Regions from separate parts of the Corynebacterium sp. 401_CJEI genome, predicted to be linked through region 3. Evidence: predicted binding sites of a transcription regulator. Region 3 holds the regulator's gene; each other region holds the start of a gene.
What was found. The regulator LexA, encoded in region 3, represses DNA repair genes until DNA is damaged. The targets are predictions, from matches to a motif close to CGAACANNTGTTCG.
Positions count from the first base shown of each region.

Region 1: the regulator LexA is predicted to act here: its motif matches at 2,109-2,122, upstream of ADM64_RS05430 (HNH endonuclease signature motif containing protein).
Region 2: the regulator LexA is predicted to act here: its motif matches at 2,301-2,314, upstream of ADM64_RS04130 (HNH endonuclease signature motif containing protein).

Region 1 covers NZ_JVIP01000020.1:41,535-49,628, reverse strand. Annotated here, with positions in the region: gene ADM64_RS05440 (App1 family protein) at 1-266, opposite strand, end outside; gene ADM64_RS05435 (transglycosylase family protein) at 360-686, shown strand; gene ADM64_RS05430 (HNH endonuclease signature motif containing protein) at 683-1,912, opposite strand; gene ADM64_RS11200 (GNAT family N-acetyltransferase) at 2,199-2,342, shown strand; gene ADM64_RS10680 (GNAT family N-acetyltransferase) at 2,321-2,560, shown strand; gene ADM64_RS05425 (FAD-dependent oxidoreductase) at 2,517-3,434, opposite strand; gene ADM64_RS05420 (LLM class oxidoreductase) at 3,489-4,487, shown strand; gene ADM64_RS05415 (aldo/keto reductase) at 4,471-5,508, opposite strand; gene ADM64_RS05410 (PepSY-associated TM helix domain-containing protein) at 5,654-6,982, shown strand; gene ADM64_RS05405 (hypothetical protein) at 7,062-7,547, shown strand; gene ADM64_RS05400 (YciI family protein) at 7,656-7,991, shown strand; gene ADM64_RS05395 (SDR family NAD(P)-dependent oxidoreductase) at 7,993-8,094, opposite strand, start outside.
Region 2 covers NZ_JVIP01000018.1:40,226-48,319, reverse strand. Annotated here, with positions in the region: gene ADM64_RS04135 (hypothetical protein) at 1-498, shown strand, start outside; gene ADM64_RS04130 (HNH endonuclease signature motif containing protein) at 616-2,076, opposite strand; gene ADM64_RS04125 (adenylate kinase) at 2,533-3,084, opposite strand; gene secY (preprotein translocase subunit SecY) at 3,084-4,421, opposite strand; partial or broken gene ADM64_RS11225 (6-carboxyhexanoate--CoA ligase) at 4,770-5,432, shown strand; gene ADM64_RS11220 (aminotransferase class I/II-fold pyridoxal phosphate-dependent enzyme) at 5,442-6,629, shown strand; gene rplO (50S ribosomal protein L15) at 6,733-7,179, opposite strand; gene rpmD (50S ribosomal protein L30) at 7,187-7,372, opposite strand; gene rpsE (30S ribosomal protein S5) at 7,378-7,995, opposite strand; gene rplR (50S ribosomal protein L18) at 8,030-8,094, opposite strand, start outside.
Region 3 covers NZ_JVIP01000009.1:49,666-57,759, forward strand. Annotated here, with positions in the region: gene ADM64_RS02195 (uracil-xanthine permease family protein) at 1-920, shown strand, start outside; gene ADM64_RS02200 (HPr family phosphocarrier protein) at 1,011-1,283, opposite strand; gene ADM64_RS02205 (PTS fructose transporter subunit IIABC) at 1,424-3,583, opposite strand; gene ADM64_RS02210 (1-phosphofructokinase family hexose kinase) at 3,619-4,590, opposite strand; gene ADM64_RS02215 (DeoR/GlpR family DNA-binding transcription regulator) at 4,587-5,366, opposite strand; gene lexA (transcriptional repressor LexA) at 5,460-6,161, opposite strand; gene nrdR (transcriptional regulator NrdR) at 7,027-7,509, shown strand; gene hrpA (ATP-dependent RNA helicase HrpA) at 7,506-8,094, opposite strand, start outside.

The DNA.
Region 1 (8,094 bases), on a different contig from region 3:
GTGCGGTCGCCGGCAGTGATGGTGACGGGAAAGTCCGCGAGTTCGACGGTAAAGAACTGCCAAAATCCGCGTTTTTTGTTTCGTTCTTCGTCTCGTTTTTTGGCCGGATCCTTCAGGAGGACACGGCCGAATACGCGCACGCGCTCTGCATTTCCGTACCCGGTGAAACCGATGATTTCCGGTTCCCAACCAGCGTTTTTGGAACGCTTGGCGGCCAGCGCGTTGATCCTTCTCTCGGTCTTGCGGACGACATCTGCCACGGACATGCTTTCCAGGATACGGGTTGACAGGACGGGGGAGGGTGCGCGTAGGTTGGTCGCCCAAGAGAAAAGTCAACCCTTTAGGAGTGTTCTCTTTTTATGCGTTTTTCCGGTAAGTTCATCGCATCCGCCGCTGTGGCAGCAGGCATGATTGCTGCCCCGACCGCGGCCGCTAACGCTGCATCAGTCAGCGCCTGGGATCAGGTTGCGGCTTGTGAGTCCGGCGGAAATTGGCAGACCAATACCGGTAACGGCTACTACGGCGGACTGCAGTTCTCGCAGCAGACCTGGAGCGGCCACGGCGGTGACCAGTACGCACCGACGGCTGACCAGGCCACCAAGGAGCAGCAGATTGAGATTGGCGAGCGCGTGCTTGCCTCCCAGGGTGCTGGCGCATGGCCGAACTGCGGTGGTCCGCTGGGTTAATCCTCCCCATCATCAAAGACCAGATCTGGCACAGCCGCGAATGACAGCCACCACTTCATGTAGTGGTCATGGCGTGCTTTCGTCTTCTGAGTAGCGCGTTTGTCAAATGTCTGTCGCCCGAACCCGGCTAATGGTCCGGCCGGGACGGTCGCCGCGGTAACGCCGTCGGCAGAGGACCACACCTCTGAGCCGTCCTCATAAGCGGTGATATCCCAGAGCTTGTGGGTTTTCAGGTTGTGGTGCTTCCTGCATAGGCAGTGCAGATTCTGTGTGTCGGTGGGGCCACCGGCTTCGGGGTCTTCCTGGTTGTACGGCGCGATATGGTCAATATCGCACTTGTACGCTGGGACTTCGCAGCCGGGGAAGCGACACGTGCCGTCGCGACCGTGGACGCGGGCGACCTGCGCTGGAGTTGGACGGTAACCATTGGTGGCGCTGTCTGCTGAGAGGCGGACATGCGTCACCTTTTGCATCCACTCCTCCGTGACCAGCGCGCCAAGCCAGCCGGCGCCGTCCAGCCAGGCATCATCACTGTGGGGCTCGCGGAAAACATTGAGCACAACTTCCGCATTGGTGCGCTGGTGGATCAGTTCCACAAATGCATCCGCCTGCGTCATTTCCTCATTCGCGCGGAAGACCGTTTCAATTGCGCACATGGCGAAATAGGCGCGGTCCGGCCGCAGGGTGAGAATGATTTGGGAGTAGCTGTCGGGACGTTCCACCAGAGTCACCGATTCCGTATCGGTGATGGTGGGAATTGTGCCGTCGGCACGAGCGCGGTCATCCAAATCCGCAGCAATATCACCAATTTTGGTGGTGAGCGTGCGAGGACCAATCATTGCTTGACGACGCTTCCGTGGCGTAACCAATGCCAGAATCTTCTTCTCTGCATCGGGTATTTGATCAGGCTCGATGCCGACTACGCCATGTGCAATGATGCCGAGTTGCCGCATGGATAATGCGCAGCTTTCCCGGGCATATTCCGCCAACTGTGGCATTTTCTCCAGCAACAGGCCAATGTCACAGATACGTAGTGCCTCACTGCGAGTGATTCCCAACCGAACGCTGATGCGAGCGGCATGGTTTTCAACGTCATCATCACCTGCAGGGCAGCAGGCTTTAATTAACTCAAGTTGGGCGCGGTTGGTAGCCCGCGCGAGTGCTGAGAGCTCATCTTCAGGATTTTCGTGAGCCCAATATGGTTCGGGTACTTGTTCGGACTTCATTGGATCCCCCTGGTGCTCCAATGGTTGTCGGTTTTCTTTCGAACTTACTTGCTATCATACAGGCGCTTTTCTGGCTTGTAAAGAGAAATGAAAGAGAATTTTGAGGAGTTTTCGAAGATGGTTAGCCGACTATAAAGGCACCGTTTAGCTGGGCATTTGCAGGGCGTACGCTAGGCCCTGGTCCAAAAACATAAATAAAACACCAGTTCGAAAACGAAAGCTTGGTAATCTCGCTTTCATAAAAGCAGAGCGCAGATAAACAGCACAGACAGCGGGGAGCAAAACCATGATCATCCGGCACGCAACGCGGGAGGACGCCGCGGCAATCGCGGAGATCTACAACGAAGCCGTAATCAACACCGTCGCCATCTGGAATGATGACACTGTCAGTGCGGAGGATCGCATCGCATGGATGGCGGCGCACTGTTAAGCGCGACCATCGATGCTGCTCGCGAGGCGGGAAAGCACGTCTTGGCTGCGGCGATAGAAGGCAGTAACGAGGGGTCGATTGCGCTGCACAAAAAGTATGGCTTTCAGCGTGTTGGGCTACTGCCGCAGGTGGGGACGAAGAACGGGCGATGGTTGGACATGCTGTTGATGCAGGTCATGCTGACAGACGGGCAGCCACCCGCTCGGCCGCGCGCTTAGCGAAGGGGCCAACGCCCATAATCGTGGCGGCACCGGGGCCAACCCAGTCGCCGTAGCCGACGAACTCGATGAGGTCAGAGTCGATGCTGCGGAAAGGGCCGAGCGCTGGGCGGAAACCGGTGCACCAGATGAGGTGGTCCGCGTGGACGTCGTCAAGCGAGGAGAACATGGGCGTCCAGGTGAGTGCGCCGGAGTCGCGGGCTTTGCGGACGGGCGGTAGGACGACGATGTCGCCGATGCTGTCGGTGGCGCCCTGGCGGTAGCGTTTGAACAGGACGCGGCCGTCGACGTCGTTGGGCATCCAGCGTGGTTCGTGGCGGGTGAACCAGGTGGTGTCGATGTTGGAAAGTACCAGTTCAGAGGCAATTTGTGCGCCGGAGTTCGCCGCGCCGACAACGGCAACGCGGGAGCTTTCGAATGGCTCGGGACCTGGGTAGTTGGCCGAATGCCACTGTTTTGCGGCGGTCGTGCCGGGGTAGTGCGGGACGAAGGGCCGGTTGCCGGTGGCGGCGATGAGCTGGCGGGATTCGAGGTCACCGGCATCGCTGGTGAGGTGGAAGGTGCCGTCATGGGAGACGTGCGTGACGGCGACCGGGCGCTGAACGCGCAGTTCGTAGCGCTTTTCGTAGGAGTTGAGGTAGTCAATCACGTGGGAAGCGGGCGGGAAACCGTCATAATTGGGCATCTGGATGCCCGGAAGGTTGGAAAAGTCCGGGGTGGAAAAGAGCGTCAGTGAGGGCCAGACATTGCGCCAGGAGCCGCCGGGAGCGGGCTGATTGTCCAGAATGAGCGGATCAATGCCGCGTTTGTGCAAGTAATAGGCGGTAGCGAGGGCAGCTTGGCCGCCACCGACGATGATGACATCCTCAAGCATGTTTCCAGCTTAACGACGAGTGCCGCACCTCGAGCTGTACTACCGTGGAGCACCATGAGCTCGCTGTTTGATCTTTCGGACAAGCCCATCGACGAACTACCCGGTTACCAGCGCACATTCGCGCCGGGCCGACTCACGGTGGGGCTCAGCCTGCCCATCGAGCAGGACGCCGAAGCCGAGCCCAAGGACGCGCTGAGCAACCAGATTCGGCTGATTCAGAAAGTCGAACGCGCAGGCATCGCGGCGGTGTGGGCACGCGACATCCCGCTGCGCGTGGAAACATTCGGCGACGTCGGCCAGGTCTACGACCCCTGGATGTACCTCAGTTACATCGCCGCACACACCACCGATATCGCGCTCGGCACCGGCGCAGTCGTCGTGCCCTTCCAGCATCCGCTGGTGATGGCCAAGCGCGCTGCCACACTGGACAGGCTTTCCGACGGTCGTTTCCTCTTCGGCGTTGCCACTGGGGACCGACCCGAGGAGTTTCCCGCCTTTAACCAGGACAAAGGCAAGCGGGGTGAGCGTTTCCGCGAGCATATCGAGGTCTATAAAAAGGCCCTGAGCACTAGCTACCGGCCTATCCGGTGGTCCGAGGGCAAGATGGGCGGATCCGATGTGGTGCCCAAGCCGCTGGCCCGCCGAGTTCCGCTGTTGGCCACCGGCTCCTGTCAGCAGAGCCTGGAGTGGAAGGCCGCGCATACCGACGGGTGGTTCATGTACCACAAAGGCCTGGAGATGCAGAAGAAAAACATCGCCAACTGGCAGGAGGCGGTGGCCCAGGAGTGCGGCGAGGGCGTGTTCAAGCCCTTCTTGGAATCACTGTGGATTGACCTGCATGAAGACCCCGACGCCCCCGCGCAGGGTGGCCACTTCGGGTACCGCCTTGGCCGCAACAAGCTCATTGAACTGCTGCAATCCCAGCGCCAGCTCGGTATCAACCACGTCAGCATCAACTTTCGTACCTCGAAGCGGGATGCGGAAGAGCAGATTGATGAGCTGATTGAGTATGTGCTGCCGGCGCTCGATGAGCTCCCTACACAGACTCCGTAGCGCCCTGCCACTGATTAATCCCGCGGTCGACAGCCCACTTGTCGATTTCCGCGAGTTCTTCATCGCTAAACGGTGCAGCGTCCAGGGCGCCGAGGCTGTTCTTCAGCTGCTTCACCGAGGATGCACCGATCAGGGCTGAGGTCACTTCGTCACGGCGGAGCACCCACGAGATGGCCATCTGTGCCAGGGACTGGCCTCGTCGTGAAGCAATGGCGTTGAGCTCGCGGATGGCGGTGAGCGTGTCGTCGTTGAGGAACCCCGAGTTCATCTTGTGCGCCCCGAGACGCGAGGATTCCGGCACGCCATCCAAGTAGCGGTCGGTGAGAAGCCCCTGCGCAAGCGCGGAAAAGGCGATGACACCCATGCCTTCGTCGGCGCAGGTTGCCAGCAGTTCGTCCTCGATCCAGCGGTTGAACATGGAGTAGCTCGGCTGGTGAATGGTCAGCGGTGTGCCCAGCTCACGGGCGATTTTCTGCGCGCGACGAGTGAGCTCGGGGGAGTAGGAGCTCACGCCGACGTAGAGCGCGCGACCGGAGCGGACGAGGAAGTCGAGGGCGGCGACGGTTTCCTCGATAGGCGTATCCGGGTCGGGGCGGTGGTGGTAGAAAATGTCCACATAATCCAGGCCCATGCGCTTCAGCGAGGCATCGCAGCTGGCCACGAGGTACTTCCGCGAGCCGCCGAAGCCGTAGGGACCATCCTGCATGTACCAACCGGCTTTGGAGGAAATGATCATTTCATCGCGGTAAGGAGCGAAATCCTTGGCCATGATGCGACCGAAACTCGCCTCCGCAGAGCCCTGCGGTGGGCCGTAGTTGTTGGCGAGGTCGAAGTGTGTGACGCCGTGGTCGAACGCGGTGCGCAGGATCTCACGCTGCGTTTCCAGCGGCCGGTCATCACCAAAGTTATGCCAAAGTCCCAGCGTAATGGCTGGAAGCTTCAGCCCCGTGCCGCCGGAGCGGTTGTACGGCATTGTTTCGTAGCGGTTTTCATCGGCGCGGTACACGTCTGGGTAAGCCATGTCTACGAGGGTACGCGTGCTTAACGACGGGTAGTTGCGCACAAGGTGGCCGACAACGAGGCGCGTGGCCGAATGGCTACCCCTGGAAGTAATAAAAGTGAGCTTGCTGGGGAACAACTGGGGCAGTTCGTCCGACTAATAAGGCATGACTTCAATAGCCACAGGCGATGCCGCTGGAACGCCAGCCGCAAACCCCGTCGCACAGACTCAGAAAAATGGTGGGCCACGAGCATTACTGCACCGAATCCATGTCGTTGCAGGCATCCTCGTTGCGCCACTACTTGTTATTGCAGCTATCACAGGCGTGGCGTATGCCCTCGCCCCGAGCATAGAAAAGGTGGTTTACCACGAAGAGCTAACCGCAACATCAAGCCTTCCCGCACAACCGCTGGAAAAGCAGGTTGAGGTCGCGCAGCGCGTGCACCCTGACCTGCCGGTGACCGCAGTGCAGGTCCCGGAAAAGCCGGGGCAGACAACGCGAGTCATGTTCAATGACGAGCAGCTGAAGTCGGAGTCCTACCGACATGCGGTGTTCGTTGACCCAGGCGACTTGAGCATCAAGGGTGACCTGGTGCAATACGGTTCCTCGGCGGCGCTGCCACTGCGGGCGTGGATCTCGGAAGGGCACCGCCGGCTCTGGATTGATAGCAACTTTGGTCGCCTCTACTCCGAGACGGCAGCATCCTGGATGGGCGCACTGGCCATCGGTGGCCTCTGGCTCTGGTGGGACCGTTCGCGTCGCAAGCGGACACAGGGAACAAGTAAGAGGGCGCATCATATGCGTCGTCACGCGAATGTTGGCGTGGCGGTTAGCGTTGGACTTCTGTTCCTGACCGTCACCGGCCTGACGTGGTCGTGGGTGGCTGGAACGGGCATCGCAAAGCTGCGCGAGACGATGGACTGGTACGCGCCGAAACCAGCTATGACTGCGACTGCACCAGCGAATTATGACTGGTCAGAGGCAGATAGTGTTATGAAACTCGCACGTGCCGAGGGGCTGGCCGGGAAAGTCGAACTGACACCACCGGAAGCTGGCACCGTGTGGATGGCCAAGGAAGCCCGCGAGGAATGGCGGATGGGCATTGAGACCGTCACCGTTGACGGCTCGACCGGAGCGATGGTCGATCGGATTCATTTTGCGGACTGGCCGCTGCCGGCGAAACTGACCGAATGGCTGATTAACGCGCACATGGGCATCCTGTTCGGGTGGGTGAATCAGCTGATCCTGGCGCTGATTGGTGTCGCTCTGTTGGCGATGATTGTGCGCGGTTACGCCATGTGGTTTGGGCGCGGTCGAGGTGGCCGTCCTGGCAGGCTCCCGGCGCCGACGCGTTGGCGGGACATTCGCCCGGGAGTTGCAGCGGCCGTTGTGGCGCTGCTGATTGCCTACTCGGTGGTTGCACCACTGTTTGGTGTGACTCTCGTTGGCTTCGTGATCGTTGATTGGGTCTGGCGGAAGCTGCGGAGAGGTTAGTGTAGGTTCTGTCGCCTTCGGGTTCCCTGTACCTAACGGCGTGGTAAGACCCATGAAAAACACTCAGGAGGGTAAACGCATGACAAGGTATTGGGACCACAGCGGCAGTATCTACAAAGACGACGGTCAGGAAGACTGGTGCGTTTACAATCCGTCTTTGCGTGATTGGGAGCGCACCCCGCGCGCTAAGGAAGCCTACGACAAGGCAGGCCAAGACTCGTTCGACCCCATCACCGAGCAGCAAGCACTCGCTGAGATCGCAGAGCAGCAGGAACAGCATGACGAAAGGGTGAAGAGCAAAATCAAGGAACTGCGCGCGAGAATGAAATCGGTCGGTGCGCAGGCCAGGCAGGCTGACGAACAGCCGTATCCAACTTTTTCTCAGCAGTCCGCCGCATACCGTGAGGGCGCGCAGGCCTACAACGAGGGCAAATCTTGGCGCGATAACCCGCATGCCCCCGACTCAGGTCTAGCCGCCCCGTGGCGCATGGGTTTCAATACCCGCAAGCAGCAGGTAGCGGAGATTAGGGCACAGCGAGCCGCCGCCGCGCAACAGGAGAACTAGGCCCTGGCCGCAAAAACGCTCAACCAAAGCTCTAAATTCCTCACAAATTCCCGGTTCCATCCCCACTCAATCTGTTACACTTAGCAAAACGAAACCCAGGAGCTTGGTGTGCAGTACTTTTTCACGGTCCATGGCCGCAGAGATATCAACGCGTATGACTCTGATGAGGAAATGCACGCTGCCTTTGAACGGATTGGACGCTTCAATCAGAAGCTCCAGGACGAAGGCCACTGGGTTATGTCCGGCGGGCTGGTACCGCCGGAGGATGCCATGACGGTGCTGCCGGATGGTTCACATAGCGATCTGCCGTACTACAACGCGATGACGTTCCCGTCAGCTTTTTGGATTGTCCAAGTCGCAGACGAGCAAGAGGCCATCAACCTGGCTCACGAAGCCGCGGAGGCGTGTGCGCAGGCCGTTGAAATGCGCGCCGTCGCCGATTAACTCACCGCAGCCCGTGCACCCGGCGCATGATGGTCAACATCGCTTGCGTCGGGATTCGCCGCATGAAGGGCACCGCAACGCTTGCCGACGACCCCCGCGCCAC
Region 2 (8,094 bases), on a different contig from region 3:
AACCCCGAACCGGCGCCAGCGCCGACTGTCCCTTCCACTTCCCCTGCTGCGGAATCGCCGGAGGCCCCTGGAAGCACCTCGGGTTTCATGGGCACCTCTGCACTGCCTGAGTCAATCCAAAACTTCACACCTGATTCAATTAAGGAGGCGATTGGCAGCTGCGTCGAGTCGGATGACTCTAAACCCGTCATTTTTGGCAGCGAGAGCGTACATGGCTTCACCTGCGTAATGGCTGTTGGCGACGGCGGCACTGCGATGCTCAGTACGGCCGAGGACCCGGCCACTGTCAGCCGGATTAATGAAAAGGCTGAGTCCGTCGAGAACTACGTGCCATACGAGCTACCCGGCAAGCACGCATTTAGCGGCGTCAACAAGGGCTCCCCTTTCGTTATGGTCATCGACGAGGATAACCGCATCTACCAAGAGTTCGTTTTCGCGAATATTGGTGCCGAGGCCGCACAGCCGCTTATCGACGAGATCATTCAGGACTTCCAGTAGCCCTAACCTGCAGTTCAATCCAGGGAACTCACCCAGCATCAACTCTCCGCTGCCGTAACGCTCTGATTTCGCTACGACGGCCGGAGCACTTCTGCTGTACTCGCCCCAAAAGAGTCTTCACCTCCCGCCAGCGTTACCCCTGCGCCTCGTTACCGCCCGCCCCCCCCCTTCGTCATCCACGTCCGCACCGCACCCGCCTGCGCCGCCGGGGTCAGCGTCATCCTTATCGCCTTGGTTACGCTTCGCCCCTTTTTGCCGAAGTATTCGCCGCAACCAACGTCCTGGGTTATCAAAAGCGTTTGAATCTTGATTCGAGTTCCTGTTTTTCTCTTCCGATGAATCATTCGTCTTTCGGTCTTTTCCTGGCTCAATCCACACCACCCGTTCCGCCTCGACAGGCTCCCCTTCACACTCATCCGGCCGCAACGTCCACCAGGATTTGTCATTCGACCGATTGTCATCAATCTTTCGATGCGTACCGGGGTCAACAAATGTCAGATTTGAAATGTCCGTTGCCCCGCCCCTCGCCCAGGACTCAATATGATGCATATCGCACATAGCCGGTGGCGCAGCTTTGCCCGGCGCGGAAGATCCGCCCTCCTCGCCGCACAGCGCAAGGTACTGGGCCATCGTCCCTAGTCTCTGCGATCGGCCAAGAAACAGACTCTGCCCCTTGTCTCCCAAAACCTGCAAGAACGAATTTCCGGCCGCAACCTTCTCTATCGCCTCAGCGATTGACATTCGCACGCCACCATCGCTGATTGCTTTCCCCATCCCCGGTAGCTTCCAACCATCCGTGCCCTGCAGCTTTACGCCCGCTATTTTCGCGATATCCGAAATATGGGCCACAGTGACAACCGACGTGGTGCCCCGCACCGGCTTTAAGGTCGCACCTATCCCAAAACCGGCATCGACCGCAGCCTCAAGTGCATCATGAAACCGCTGCTCTGGAGCGCGCTCATCCTTAGCGCCTTCCTCCAAGAGTCCACCCGGCCGCCCGTAGTCAGCCTGCAACCTCTTCAGCATCGCCGCGAAGTGCGGCGTAATCAGCCCCGTCAACCGACTCATACCGTCGGCTCGTTGTGGCCCGACCTTCACTCCCCGCAGCCGCTGTCTGTCCTCATCCGTATATGGGTCATCCAATCCCAACATCGCCCGCAGTCGATGTGACAGCGCACCCAAGTCGTCGACACGCACCTGTGTCACAACCTCACTGGCATGCTCATCCAAGGCCTGCGCCACCCGCGCATGTTCTGACTTCGGGAGATCTTTGACAGCTTTATCAATCTTTTGAACCGCATCCGCCCCTACGACCCCTTCGGATACCTTGTCCCGCAGAGCAGGCATTCTTTCATCATCGCTTTTCGACGAAAAAGGCTCCGCTTCCTTCCGGAGCCGCCCTAAACAACTAATTCGCTGACGAGCCTCCGCACGGGAAATATGAGACTCTTCCGCCAGCCAGGCAACTTTCCGGTGATTCGATGAAGGTATCTCCGGCGCAAGCGCCGCCAAGTACTCCGCGTCAACTATGGCTAGGCGCTTCCGAGCCCTCTCAACCAATGCATAGGCGTCTCGCATATGAACTGGTGATAAATCACCGAAGCTCTCCACAACTAACCGAGACAGAGCTTCGAATTGAGTTATCAAGTCTAATATCTGCGACACCGACAGTGCTTGATTCAGCCCCTTTGACGGCTCCTGACCTTGCGGTTGATTAGGTCGCATCATTCCCCTCCCCTCGAATCCCCTAGAAATCGCTTTCGCTTTTACTTCCCTAACTATCCCCTACTACATACAAATATCGCACACCCATTCGAGTACGTCAATACTCTTCTTCGTATTTCTTTTCCCGTTTAGCTCCACACCATTCAAGCCAACTAGCCCCCCCTTCCCGAGCCCACTCAACACAAAAGCCGCCCTTCCAAACCTCAACGGTTCGGAAGGGCGGCTTCAATAACCATCTACTACGGGTCAAACCCATCGGCCCGACCAACGCAAAGTTGCCAGAGCACCAATTACCGGCACGCCAGGAGCTTAGTTCAGCTTCTCCAGCTCGGCCATCGTGCGCTCGTTAATCTCCTCAACGGATCCCTCAGCGGCAATCTTGATGATCTTTTCCGAGTAGTAATCCAGCAAAGGAGCGGTCTCATTGGTGTACACATGCATGCGGTTGCGGATGACCTCTTCAGTGTCGTCTGCGCGACCACGGGCCAGCATGCGCTCGACTACGACATCCTCAGAAACGTCGAACTGTACGACCGCATCCAGCTCAGTACCGAGGTTGGACAGCAGACGCTTCAGCTCTTCTGCCTGACCAACAGTGCGCGGGAAGCCATCCAACAGGAACCCCTTGGCGGCGTCGTCCTCGTTCAGACGGGACTCGACCATACGCACAGTCACGTCGTCCGGAACAAGGTTGCCGGCGTCGATGTAGGACTTCGCCTCAATACCGAGCGGAGTGCCTTCACCGATGTTTGCGCGAAACAGGTCACCGGTGGAGATGTGCGGGACACCGAGCTTCTCCGAGAGGATAGCTGCCTGAGTGCCCTTACCTGCACCGGGAGGACCTACAAGTACGAGTCGCATTACTTCAAGAACCCTTCGTAGTTACGTTGCATCATTTGGCTTTCAACCTGCTTGACCGTCGTCAGCGCAACACTGACCAGAATCAGCAGGGCTGTACCTCCAAACATACCGCCTGTACCCGAGTTCGCGTCGCCAAGCCCCATATCAAGAGCGACATTTGGCAGAACAGCAATCAGCGCCAGGTACAGCGAGCCGACAGTCAGCAGGCGAATCAGGACGTAGGACAGGTATTCAGCAGTCGGACGCCCTGGGCGGAAGCCCGGAATGAATCCGCCGTACTTCTTCATGTTCTCCGCCTGCTCGTGCGGGTCGTACTGCACGGAGGTGTAGAAGAAGGAGAAGAAGATGATCATCAGGAAGAACAGCAGAATGTACTGCCAACTGGACGGCGCCAGCAGGTACTGAATGACATTGCGCTGCCACCAGTTGTCCATGTTCGGATTCGACTGACCGGACTGAACAATCTGGGTAATCAGAACCGGCACGTAAATCAGCGAGGACGCGAAGATGACCGGGATAACACCGGCCTGGTTCACCTTCAGCGGCAGGTAGGTGGAAGATCCGCCGTACTGGCGACGACCAACCATGCGCTTTGCGTACTGCACCGGAATACGGCGCTGTCCCTGCTCAATGAAAATAACGCCGATGATGAGAATCAGCACCGCAACAATCACGGTGGCGAACACGACACCGGTAGTGGAGCGCAGAATGTTCGCGCCCTGTGCCGGCATACCAGCGGCGATACCGGAGAAAATCAGCAGCGACATACCGTTGCCGACACCTCGGTCCGTGATGAGCTCACCCATCCACATGACCAGCACGGCACCGGAGGTCATCACAACGACCATCACCACGAGGTCAAAGACACCCGCATCCTTGACCAGCAGCGACTGCGAGCCACCCAGCAGGGCGCCACGGTCTGCCATGGCCACAATGCCCGCAGACTGCAGCAACGCCAACGCTACTGTGAGGTAGCGGGTGTACTGGGTCATCTTCGTCTGACCCGACTGCCCTTCCTTCTTCAACTGCTCGAAGTGTGGAATCACCACCGTGAGCAGCTGGACGATAATCGAGGCCGTAATGTACGGCATAATGCCGATGCCGAAAATCGCCATCTGCAGCAGAGCGCCACCTGAGAACAGGTTGATCAGCGAGTAAACGCTGGACTGATCTTTCGAAATCTGCTCGAGCTGCGCGTTGACCAACTGGTAGTCGATACCAGGGCTTGGAATCTGCGAACCGATTCGGTACAGAATGATCATCGTCAGAGTGAAGAAGATCTTCTTACGCAAATCGGGATCGCGCAACGCCGCAATGAGACCGGAAGCCACGTGCATCCTCCCGAGGTCAAGAAATCCGCTTCTCCCACGCTTTTCCCGAAAGACTTACCCGCTTATCCGCCAGTAGTCTTCCGTTTTAGTTAAGCAACGCGGATGACGTATTCCTCAAACCTTTAATTGACAGTATTTGACGTAGTGAGTCTACCAGCGTTTCTCCATATCGTCGCAATACGCCTCTATATCACCGTTAGTACAGCGCCCCGTCAATCACCCTCTTTTCGCTTGACGACGATTCCAGCGCTCATCCCCTCTGAGCCCCCGCCCTCTCATGTGCTCCACCCAACCTTCTCAAACAAAACTTGAACAGTGTTAAAGTTTTGCTCTGTGAGTACCTACAGCATCCGCATGCGCTCCAGCGCCGATGGCTGCCATATCTCTGGCGCTGAGCGTCTTGCACCGGCCACCGAACTACCTCAGTTGGCTTCTGCTATGACTAGCCGTGCACTTCACCACGACAAGGGGCGAGCCGACACAATTCACATCACTGCGGACAAGATTGATGAGTCGACCATCAGCACCGTGTCGGCGTTAGTCCCCTTTCTAGAGTCGAACTCCAGCCCTGGGGACGCCCGCAAGCTCATTACTCAACGCCTACACGCTGCAGGTATACAGGCCGCCGATATCGCCGTCGAGATGGCCTATTCACTCACGGGTCTTCGCGGCGCCGCTCTTATCGATGCCTCCTCCGGTGAGCGGCTCGACCCAAACCCAGTCCGCGGTGTACGGGTTTCCACTTTTGATGCCATCTCACACCCCAGCAAGGACTGCGCCAAGGACCATTTTCACGAGGCGCTCATCCTCGCATCCAAGGTTCACTGCGCCCCGGGCATCGTCGCAGAAATCTGCCTCTCCGACGATCCCTTTTACACGCGTGGCTATCTCGCACTGGACGGAATCTTCCACCGTATCCCCAATATCAAGGACCACGGCAGCACTCTTGGTACTCGCATTTTCATCGTTGAACCCGGCACCGATATCCCCGAGCTAATCGATTACCTGGAGAACACGCCGGTCTATATCGAGCTCCCAGCTGACGCCAGTTTCTCGACGGACACTACCGGCCTCAGCAGCGACCTCTCAGCAATCGCCGCCCAAAGAAACACGGCCTGGGCCGGTGCAGGACTTGCCCGCACACTGCGCACTTTCGAAACCGCACAACTACCGCATAGCCGAATTGACGGAGCCGACTACCTATTGTTTTCTTCTTCGGACTACCTCGGCCTGTCCACGCACCCTGAACTCATCTCAGCTGCCACCGAGGCAATTGGACATTTCGGCACCGGGTCCGGCGGCTCTCGCCTGACCACCGGCACTAGCATCCACAGCGCACTTGAGAATGAACTGGCGCAGTTCTTCGGTTTCGACGATGCCGTTCTCTTTGCGACTGGCTACCAGGCGAACCACTCAACCATCGCTGCCATCGCCACCGCCGACGTGGAAATCTTCTCCGACGCCGCCAACCATGCTTCCATCATCGACGGGTGCCGCAATGCCCGAGCTAACGTCACGGTCTTTCCACATGCTGACTACCAGGCACTCGACCGTCTCCTCGCAGCATCGAGCGCCCGCCACAAGCTTGTCATCTCCGACTCCGTGTTCTCTATGTCAGGCGAGGTCATCGACGGCCCCGCACTCGAGCGCACCTGTCGCCGTCACAACGCATGGTTGATGCTTGACGACGCCCACGGCGTCGGCGTTATCGGAGAGCAAGGCCGTGGCACCGCAGCGCACCTGGGCATTCACCCGGACATTGTGGTCGGCACCGCGAGCAAGGCTCTCGGTGTCGAAGGAGGATACGTTCTCTGCTCCGCACCAGTTGGCGACCTGCTACGCAATCAAGCCCGTAGCTTCGTGTACTCAACGTCGATGAACCCCGGTTCCGTCGCAGCTATCCGCGCCGCGTTGAAGCAGTTGGAGGCTGGGGACGTCGTCAAGCGATTGCAGCGTAATATTGCGCGCGTCCGCTCCCTGGTTGACGCACAGTCAGACCCCGCATCTGCAATCATCCCACTGCCCGTTGGCGACGAGGCCGAAGCGATGGACGCCTCAGCACGGTTGGCGGAGCTAGGCGTGTACATACCTGCGATTCGCTACCCGACGGTTCCCCGTGGTGAGGCAATGTTGCGATTGACCATTACCGCGCTCCATACGGACGCTGACATCGACCGACTGGAGCAGGCTCTGCGCCACACCGGCCTGCTGTAAGCGGGCGGTTTGCGCTGCCCTCCCCTCCCCTTTCCTCCCCCTCAATACAAAAAGAGCTCTTAACCACTTGGGTTAAGAGCTCTTTTGTTAAAGCTTAAATGCTTTAGGCCTCAGTGACAGAGCCGCCTGCAGCCTCGATCTTGGACTTTGCGGAGCCCGAGAACTTGGTTGCGGTGACGTTGACGGAGACGTTGATGTCGCCGTCGCCGAGGACCTTCACCGGCTGGTTAGCGCGGACAGCGCCCTTTGCAACCAGGTCGGCGATGGTGACGTCGCCACCGTTCGGGAACAGACGCTCCAGATCCGAAACGTTGACCACCTGGAAGGTGACCTTCGCCGGGTTCTTGAAGCCCTTCAACTTCGGCAGACGCATGTGAAGTGGCATCTGGCCACCCTCGAATGCTGCCGAAACCTGCTTGCGGGCCTTGGTGCCCTTGGTGCCGCGACCAGCGGTCTTACCCTTGGAAGCCTCACCACGGCCGACGCGAGTCTTCTTCTTCTTAGCACCCGGAGCCGGGGCCAAGTCGTGGAGCTTAATTGGTTCGCTCATGGTTTACCTACTCCCCCGCTACTTCTTCAACCTCGACCAGGTGACGCACAACGTTCACGAGACCGCGCACAGCCGGAGTATCCGGGCGAACGGCGGAATCGTTGATGCGCTTCAGGCCGAGGGTGCGCAGCGAATCCTTCTGGTTCTGCTTGGTACCAGCGGTACCACGGACCTGGGTAATCTTCAGTGCCATGGAAATCACGCTCCCTGACCTGCGCGTGCGCGCAGCATACGTGCTGGGGTGACCTCTTCGAGGGACTTGCCACGACGTGCGGCGACCTCTTCAGGGCGAACCAGCTGCTTGAGGGCATCAACGGTTGCGTGAACAACGTTGATGGAGTTGTTGGTACCCAGCGACTTGGACAGAACATCCTGAACACCGGCGCACTCGAGAACCGGGCGGACAGCGCCGCCGGCAATCAGACCGGTACCCGGAGCAGCCGGGCGCAGCAGGACGATGCCAGCAGCGGTCTCACCCTGAACCGGGTGGGTAATGGTGCCAGCAATCATCGGGACGCGGAAGAAGTTCTTACGAGCCTCTTCAGCACCCTTCTGGATAGCTGCCGGTACTTCCTTGGCCTTGCCGTAGCCGACGCCGACCATGCCCTCGCCGTCACCGACGATGACCAGAGCGGTGAAGCTGAAGCGACGACCACCCTTGACGACCTTGGAAACTCGGTTGATAGTTACTACGCGCTCGATGTACTGCGAACGCTCGTCCTGCTGGCGACGGTCGTTACCGCGGCCACCACGACGGTTGTTGTTCTTGTTGTCAGCGGAGTTACGTCCGCCTTCGCGCTTATCGCGTTCCGACATCACGCATTCCTTCCGTTGGACTTGTAAGTGCGCATTAGAACTTCAGACCACCTTCACGGGCAGCCTCGGCCAGAGCAGCAACGCGGCCGTGGTACTGGT
Region 3 (8,094 bases):
TCGTTGGCTGCGTTGTAAAGTTCGCCGGCAAGCGTGTCCTCGATGCAGTGATGCCACCTGCAGTAACCGGTGCCATCGTCGCTCTCATCGGACTTAACCTGGCGCCTGCCGCCACGGAGAACTTCGCCACTCAGCCGTTGGTCGCATTTGTCACGATGGCATCCATTGTCTTCGCAACCGTCGCTGGCCGCGGTATGGTCAGCCGTCTGGGTGTCCTTATCGGCGTACTAATCGGTTGGGTCTTCGCCGCTGCCACTGGAAATCTCTCGCCCGAGGCTACAGAAACTGTCGGCAATGCCGCCTGGATTGGTCTGCCCGCATTCCACGCGCCGGAGTTCCACTTCAATGCGATGCTGATTGGTCTGCCCGTCATCGTAGTACTCATCGCAGAGAATGTCGGTCACGTCAAGGCTGTTGCTGCCATGACCGGCCGAAACCTCGATGACATCGCTGGCGATGCTCTTATTGCAGACGGTCTAGCCACCACCATCGCCGGTTCAGCTGGTGGTTCTGGTACCACTACCTACGCTGAAAATATCGGTGTTATGGCCGCTACCCGTGTCTATTCGACCGCAGCTTACTGGGTGGCAGCTTTCACCGCCATTGCACTGGCTTTCATTCCAAAGTTCGGCGCACTCATCTTGACCATTCCTACCGGCGTGCTCGGTGGGGCAACGATGGTGCTCTACGGCCTGATCGGTTTGCTCGGTGTGCGCATCTGGATGGACGAAAAGGTCGACTTCAACAACCCGGTTAATCTCACCGCTGCCGCCACCGCGCTGATCGCGGGTATCGGTAACCTCACCCTCGACATTGGTTCGCTGACGCTGGAGGGCATTGCTTGGGGGTCGGTCGGCATTATTATCGGCTATCCAATTTTGAACTGGCTCTACAATCGCATCGGCGAGAACCGCTCGTAGGCCACCCGTCCAGGGTAGAATCTCGCACGAATGCTTAACGACGGACCCCGTGACCGTTGCCACGATGTTTCCTCGTTAAGCTGATTGCTTTTAATCGCTCAGGTCTTGGGCGATGAGTTCGGCGATTTTCTCTACCGCAACCGCGTTGCTACTGGTCACAGTGACTTCATCGCCGAATTCGGCACCGAGTGCCATGAGCATCAACGAGGATGAAGCATCGGCCGGTTCGTTGTCGGGCTCGTCTGAGTCAAGGAGCTCGACCAGAATTTCTTCCTGAAAACGGGAGGCACGCTCAGCGATGACCGTTGCAGGGCGGGCATGAATACCCACCTTGGAGCCGACGTGGACATGTTGAGTAACCATGCGAGCGGCATCCTGCCTTTCTGCTTCTCGATTTCCTCGATGCCATTTCTGAGCTTAATAGGTTGCCCGGATGGGTTGGGGAATGTTTGCTGAAAATCGTAGAAATGCTCGTTGGGATGAACCAGCCGGTGCGGTAAAAACTACGCTTCCGCTGAAATGTCTGCTTCTAGGTTTTGATTATCGGTGCTGACTTGCCGCGGCCACAGGCTTTTAGCTGCCACAACGAGAATTGCTGCCACTATGCTGCCCAAGACGATTGCAGCAAGCCATGCGACAGGGTTGTCGATTGCAAACAGCACAAAAATACCTCCGTGCGGAACACGTGTGGCCGCACCCAAAGCCATTGAGGTGCCACCGGTGACGGCACCGCCAATCACAATCGACGGAATCACACGTAGCGGATCTGCGGCGGCGAAGGGAATCACTCCCTCTGAAATGAAGGCCGCACCGAGCACCCAGCCCGCTTTGCCGTTTTGACGCTCCGCCGAACTGAACAGCTTTGGTCGGAGTACAACTGCCAGAGATGTAGCCAATGGAGGTACCATGCCCGCCGCCATCACAGCGGCCATGACCTTCCATGATGCGGGATCTGCTGAGGCGATGTTTGCGACGGCAAAAAGATAAGCAGCCTTGTTGATCATTCCGCCCATATCCACGCACATCATTGCGCCGAGAAGACCACCGAACAGGAACGCCGCCGTCGTATCCAGTGATTGCAGCCACTGCTGCAGAGCCGTCATCAGCCACGCCAGCGGCATCCCGAGCAGCAGGTACATGGTGAGCCCAACGGACATAGCGCCGAGCATAGGAATCACGACAACCGGCATCAGCGGTCGCAGCCAGTCCGGGACTTTCATCCTCAACAGTAGGGCTACAACTAGTCCCGCCAGGATGCCTGTCACCAGGCCCCCAAGGAAGCCGGCGCCAACCGTGACCGCGATGGCACCGCCAATAAAGCCTGGTGCAATGCCGGCTCTGTCAGCCATGCCAAAGGCGATATAAGCACTCATTACAGCCACAATGACCTGCATGCCGTGGTTGCCAATGGCAAAAAGCGCCGAGCCGAGATACAGCCACAGCCCACTACGATCAATTAGCACGGTGCCGAGATCTTCTGTCGGCACAGCAATCGGGGCATCGAGTCCGATAATCTCCGGCAGCCGCAAATCCCTAGTCACGGCGTCAGCTACTACACCAACCTGATGACCGCCGACGAGGAATCCCAGCGCAATCAACAACCCCGATGCGGCCACGAACGGCACCATATAGCTGACACCGGTCATAATGGCATCACGAACCCAGTGTCCGAAGGCTTTGTCACCGCCTAACGATGATTTATGTGCCCCCACCTTCGTAGTTGCTTGTACCCTCTCAGATGAAGGGTCTGCGCCTGTAGTACCGGTTTGCGAACCGGCCTCCTTGTCGTGGTCATCCTTAGGTTGCGGCGCCTTTCGGTCGTAGGCGCGAACCCGTGATTGTTCTGCTTTTGCCTTCGCTTGTTTAATAACCGCAGTAGGTTCATTGACTGCCTTACGAATTGGCACTTTGACCTGTGGTTTATCGCTGAAGCGCTTAAGCCCCGTAACCCCAATATCGGCTGCGATTACTAGCACGTCGGCCCGGACAATTGCCTCTGCGGGGGCTTCCTGGGTTCCTGCCGAGCCCTGCGTCTCTACAGTTAGTGTGACATCAGACATGCTTTCTGCCGCGCCAGTAAGCGCTTCGGCTGCCAAATAAGTGTGTGCGATGCCCGTGGGGCAGGCCGTGATGGCGACGATATTGGTCTTCGCCGGAGGTTTTTTCGCTTTCCGACGAGGCGCTTTGGTGACGTGCTCGCTAATGATCCGGGCAGTCTCTTCATCGCTTTCAGCACCGCGAAGAGCTGCGCGAAACCCCTTATCGCGAAGTGCTTTTGCGAGTGCGGCCAGAATATCGACGTGGACATCGCTGTTACTAGATGGGACACCAATGAAAAAGAGCAGGTCCGCCGGCCCATCTGGTGTGGTGAATTCTGTAGCGCTGGTTAAGCGGGCAAACATCAGGGTCGGCTTCGACCAGTCCTCATGGCGGCAGTGGGGGATGGCTATCCCTCCCGACAGACCTGTCGGGGCCTTCTCTTCGCGTTCGAGGGCTGCTGCGACGATGCCGTTGCTGTCGGTGGCGCGGCCGGTCTCTACAGCTTTAGCGATGAGATAGTTAAGGATCTTCTCCTTTTGCGGACCGATATCTAGGTCAAGGAACACTGTCGACTCATCGGCTAGGTCTGATGCAATAGCGGAAAAATCTGCCGAAGAAGACATGGTTTTCTAATGCTCCTTATCTAGGCATCGAAAAGCTAAGTGTCGAGCTGCCATAACCGGCCGGCCTCGGGGTGAACCTGTTCTGGATAGGGGATGGTCGTACCGGGAAGACTGGTTGCCGCCGCCCCATAAGCTACGGCGGTGGTTAGTGCATCTTGGTAGCTATCACCGCGTTCGCGGGACATAACGTAGCCGGCCAAAGCACAGTCTCCAGCACCGACCGTCGACTGAGCGACTATCGAGGGGGAGGTAGCAGCGAAACAACCGCCTGACTTCACTGAAAGCACCGCCCCTGCTTCGCCGAGAGTGGCCAGGACTTCGGAAACGCCAAGCTCGTTCAGCGCACGAGCAGCCTGCGCTACGGGAAGATAGTTCCCTTCGGCTGCAGCGGCCTCAAGTTCTTCGCCGTCCTGATCAATGATTTGACCAAGTTCGTAGGCGTTCGGCTTCATCAAAAAAGGTCGCACCTTTGGAAATGCGCGAACGACCTCAGTCAGTGGGCCGTCGCTCGTATCCATAGCAACACGAATATTCGGGTTGACCGAATACACCGCCTCGGTGCATTGAACGTAAAAATCCCTGGGGACACCAGGGGGCAATGAACCTGCGAAAACTACCCACGTGGCGTGTTTAGCATGGTGGATAAGTTTCTCCAGGACACGCCTACGGTGCGCTTTCGTCAATGTCATGCCAGGGGAATTGAGCTTGGTGGTCGTCCCATCTGGCTCTGCGAGTGTGAGATTAACGCGGGCTTCGTTAGTCGTGTTGATGGCTTCATGGGGTATGCCAGAGACTTCCAACAGGCGCGTGAATTTTCCGGAGTCCGATGCCGGGTAGAGCGCGAGCGTCTTTTCTCCGGCGTAGTGCAACGCCTTGGACACATTAATTCCCTTGCCACCAGCCATGTCCTCAGCCATTGGTAGGCGGAACACGCCACCTCGCTTGAGCTCCGTATCGAGTCGAGCAAGTCGATCGATTGACGGATTTACAGTCAAGGTCAGGATCATGAAGCAACCACAACCTCGACACCTTGCTCCCTGAGATCGTTGACGAACTGTTCCGGGGCAGAGGAATCTGTAATCACGACGTCGATATCTTCCAATGCTGCAAAGCTGACGAGAAAGTCGCGGCCAAGTTTCGTCGAGTCCGCCATAACGATGACCTTGCGCGCATTCGTAATCATCGCGCGCTTTACCGCCGCTTCCTGCGGATCAGCAGTAGAAAGACCGTGGTCAATTGTCAAGGCATTAGAACCAATGAAAGCGACATCGGCACGCATAACCGCGAGAGTGCGGAGTGCCGTATCGCCAGCAACCGCCTGAGTAATGACGCGAACTTGGCCGCCAAGGAGTTGAAGCTCAATGCGGTTCGATCCTGCGAGTGTGATGGCGTTGGGAAGAGAGTTTGTGACAACCGACCAACGGCGGTTATCAGGGGAGTGGACCATCAGCTCTGCAAGAGCCTCGGTGGTAGTTCCAGCATCGAGAAAAATTCCACCACCAGAGTCAGGCAGAAAATCCGCAGCACAGCGGGCAATAGAGAGCTTCGCGTCCTTTTGCGCGTTCTTTCGAGCGGCAACTGAAAACTCAACAGTCTGAAAAGAACGAGTAGCCACAGCGCCACCGTGTACGCGGTGAACTGCGCCCTCTGCATCCAACTGAGCTAGGTCACGGCGAATCGTCTCTGCTGTGACATCGAAAGCTTCCGCAAGATCAGCGACCGTCACGCGCCCTTCGACTGCTGTCAAAGACGCAATCTTCCGGCGGCGTTCCTCTGCGTACATTCCCCGCTCCTTAGCTGTTAAGAAATTTCAGCTTTACTATCTGTTCCCAGTATGCCCGTTTATGTCTGTTTCGGGCAACGAAAATGTGGGAAATTAGAGGCTGCGTAGGACGCTGACAATCTTGCCGAGGATTTTGGCGTGCTCCGCGGGGAGTGGGTCAAAGGCGCGATTATGGGGCATGAGCCACTTGCCAGCAGCGTCTTCGTGCCATTCCTTGACTGTTGCTTCATCTTCAAACAGGGCTGCAACGAAATCTCCCTGTTCGACCACGTCTTGGGAACGGACTACCACCCAGTCTCCGTCGAGAATGCCCGCGTCAACCATGGAATCACCCACGACCTTGAGTAGGTATAGCTGACCAGAGCCCGTAATCTCCATCGGAAGTGCCATGTGACTTTCCACATGCTGCTCCGCCAAAATAGGGTTGCCAGCCGCAATCTGTCCAACGATAGGAACGAAGATTGGCTCTGGCATGTCCTCTGGCATCTCGGGAGTTTGGGTGGTGCCAGTAGCCTTTGGCCCAGGCTTTACCGGAGTGAAAGTGCCAGCGGAGGACTTCGAATCCCTTACGTTTACCGCGCGGGGTTTGTGTGGGTCGCGGCGGAGAAAGCCCTTCTTCTCCAACTCCTTGAGTTGGTATGCCACCGACGAGGTGGAATTCAAGCCCACAGCATCCCCAATTTCTCGAATGCTCGGTGGGTATCCGCGAAGTACGACGGCATCCGAAATGACGTCAAGAATCCGACGCTGCCGATCGGTGAGTGTTTTAGGGTTCGCTTTCTTCTTTTGAGCCATGGAACATCCCTTCTCAAACTCTTTCGAATGAATCATAACTCAAAACTGTTCGAATCGTCGAGCATCGAACACTGTGCGCCCTTGAATTCTTTAGAAAACGTGTACATTATCCGTGCTCGGAGGCGGTGATGATGTCGAAAATCGAAAATAAATCCGGATAGCAGTAGACAATATTCGAACATGGTGTTATAAATCGAACATGACAAGTTACTCGAACAGTCGTTTGATGAAAGGGTCTAGACGGATTCTCCGCATCCGCCCTTGGACATAGTCTCCACAGCGTCGGGAAACGGTCGTACAACTCTTATTCTCTCCAGGCCGGCAACGGTGGGAGAGTCAACGTTGGAAAGGGAGAAAACATGATGTCTACGGTTTCAACCGCACTTGGTGTTAGCAGCACATCTGATATTGACTTTTCTCAAGTTTCCGAGCTCCCTGCTCGGACGACACGGAAAGCCCCGTTGGTGTGGGGTGAACGTAGTGCGTCTTGCACACAGCACATCGTTCGGCCCGGTCAGCGTGCACGTATTGCACAGCGCAATCGAAATGGGGCTTCATCGGCGCGAATGCGGAGGGACAGGTCGCGGCCCAGTCATGTCTCGGTCAACTACGGGCGTCCGTCTCTATCCGTTAGCAGGGCGCAGCAGTCCAATCGTAGTGATGTATCCGCAGGCACTAACCTGACTCGCCTGATGGCGGTATGGGCTCTAGGGCTTGGTGCTTTCTTCGGAGTTTTCGGCAGCATGGTCTTTGAACAGGGACAAAGTGAGGCGGTCGAAAGCACCTTTACGTCTACGTACGCTTCCTACTCCGCGCAATAATCATTCCAGTTTCCGGTGTTGGGGTGGGACGTAGACTGGAGACCGTGTATTGCCAGTTTTGTCATCATGATCAGACACGAGTCTTGGACTCACGGTTGATAGATAACGGTATGGGGATTCGTCGCCGAAGGGAATGCCTGAATTGCGGCAAACGTTTTTCTACGATTGAACGCTCGCAGCTGATGGTCGTTAAACGGGATGGAATCCCTGAGGAATTCAACCGCGAAAAGGTTATCCAGGGTGTTCGACGTGCGTGCCAGGGGCGCGAAGTATCAGAGTCTCAGCTGAAGAAACTTGCACAAAAAGTGGAGGAGAGCCTCCGCGAGAAAGGCACGCCCCGGGTGGACTCAAACGATATCGGCCTTGCCATCCTTGAGCCGCTCAAAGAACTGGACGAAGTTGGCTATCTCCGCTTCGCTTCGGTGTACAAGTCCTTTTCCTCCGCGGACGATTTCGCGCAAGAGATTGCCAGCATGCGCAAGGGGAAAGGACCGCAGGCTAATGGCAACGAGGTTAAAAAGAACTAACGCAGTTTATCCACACGTTTCTTTATTCGAGTCAGGGATACGCTCTGGGCGGTACCCAGCCGTTGTGCGAAAAGGCTGACGCGCAGCTCTTGAATGAGCCACTGAATATCCCGTACCTCCGCGGAATTCGAACGTGCCTTAGGCAGCTGCTGAAGCTTTGCCGCCAAGTATTCGCGGGCCTCAGTCACCTCATCTTCACGTTCGGCATCACGGTCCGGGTCACGGTTCATTTCCTCAAGCCGAATCTCCATCGCTTGGAGATAACGTGGCAAATGTCGTAGGTGCTGCCAACCGTGCCTTGCCACAGCGCCCTTAGGGAACATGAACTCCAGCTGGCGACGCATATCGTCAATAGCATCGCCTTCCCACTTGTTTAGCTGATTTACCACCGAGACATAACGAGGCATTGCCTGGGCAACGCCGACGACCAATTGGCGCACCTCTGAGGCGACTCCAGAACGAACGTGTTCGAGTAGTTTGTCGAATTCCTTCGGATCGCGGACCGGGCCGCCGGCAGCCATCATACGGTCGCGAATCACTGCGACACGGCAGTCCTCGACAAGCCCATCGGCGCCCCCATGTGGC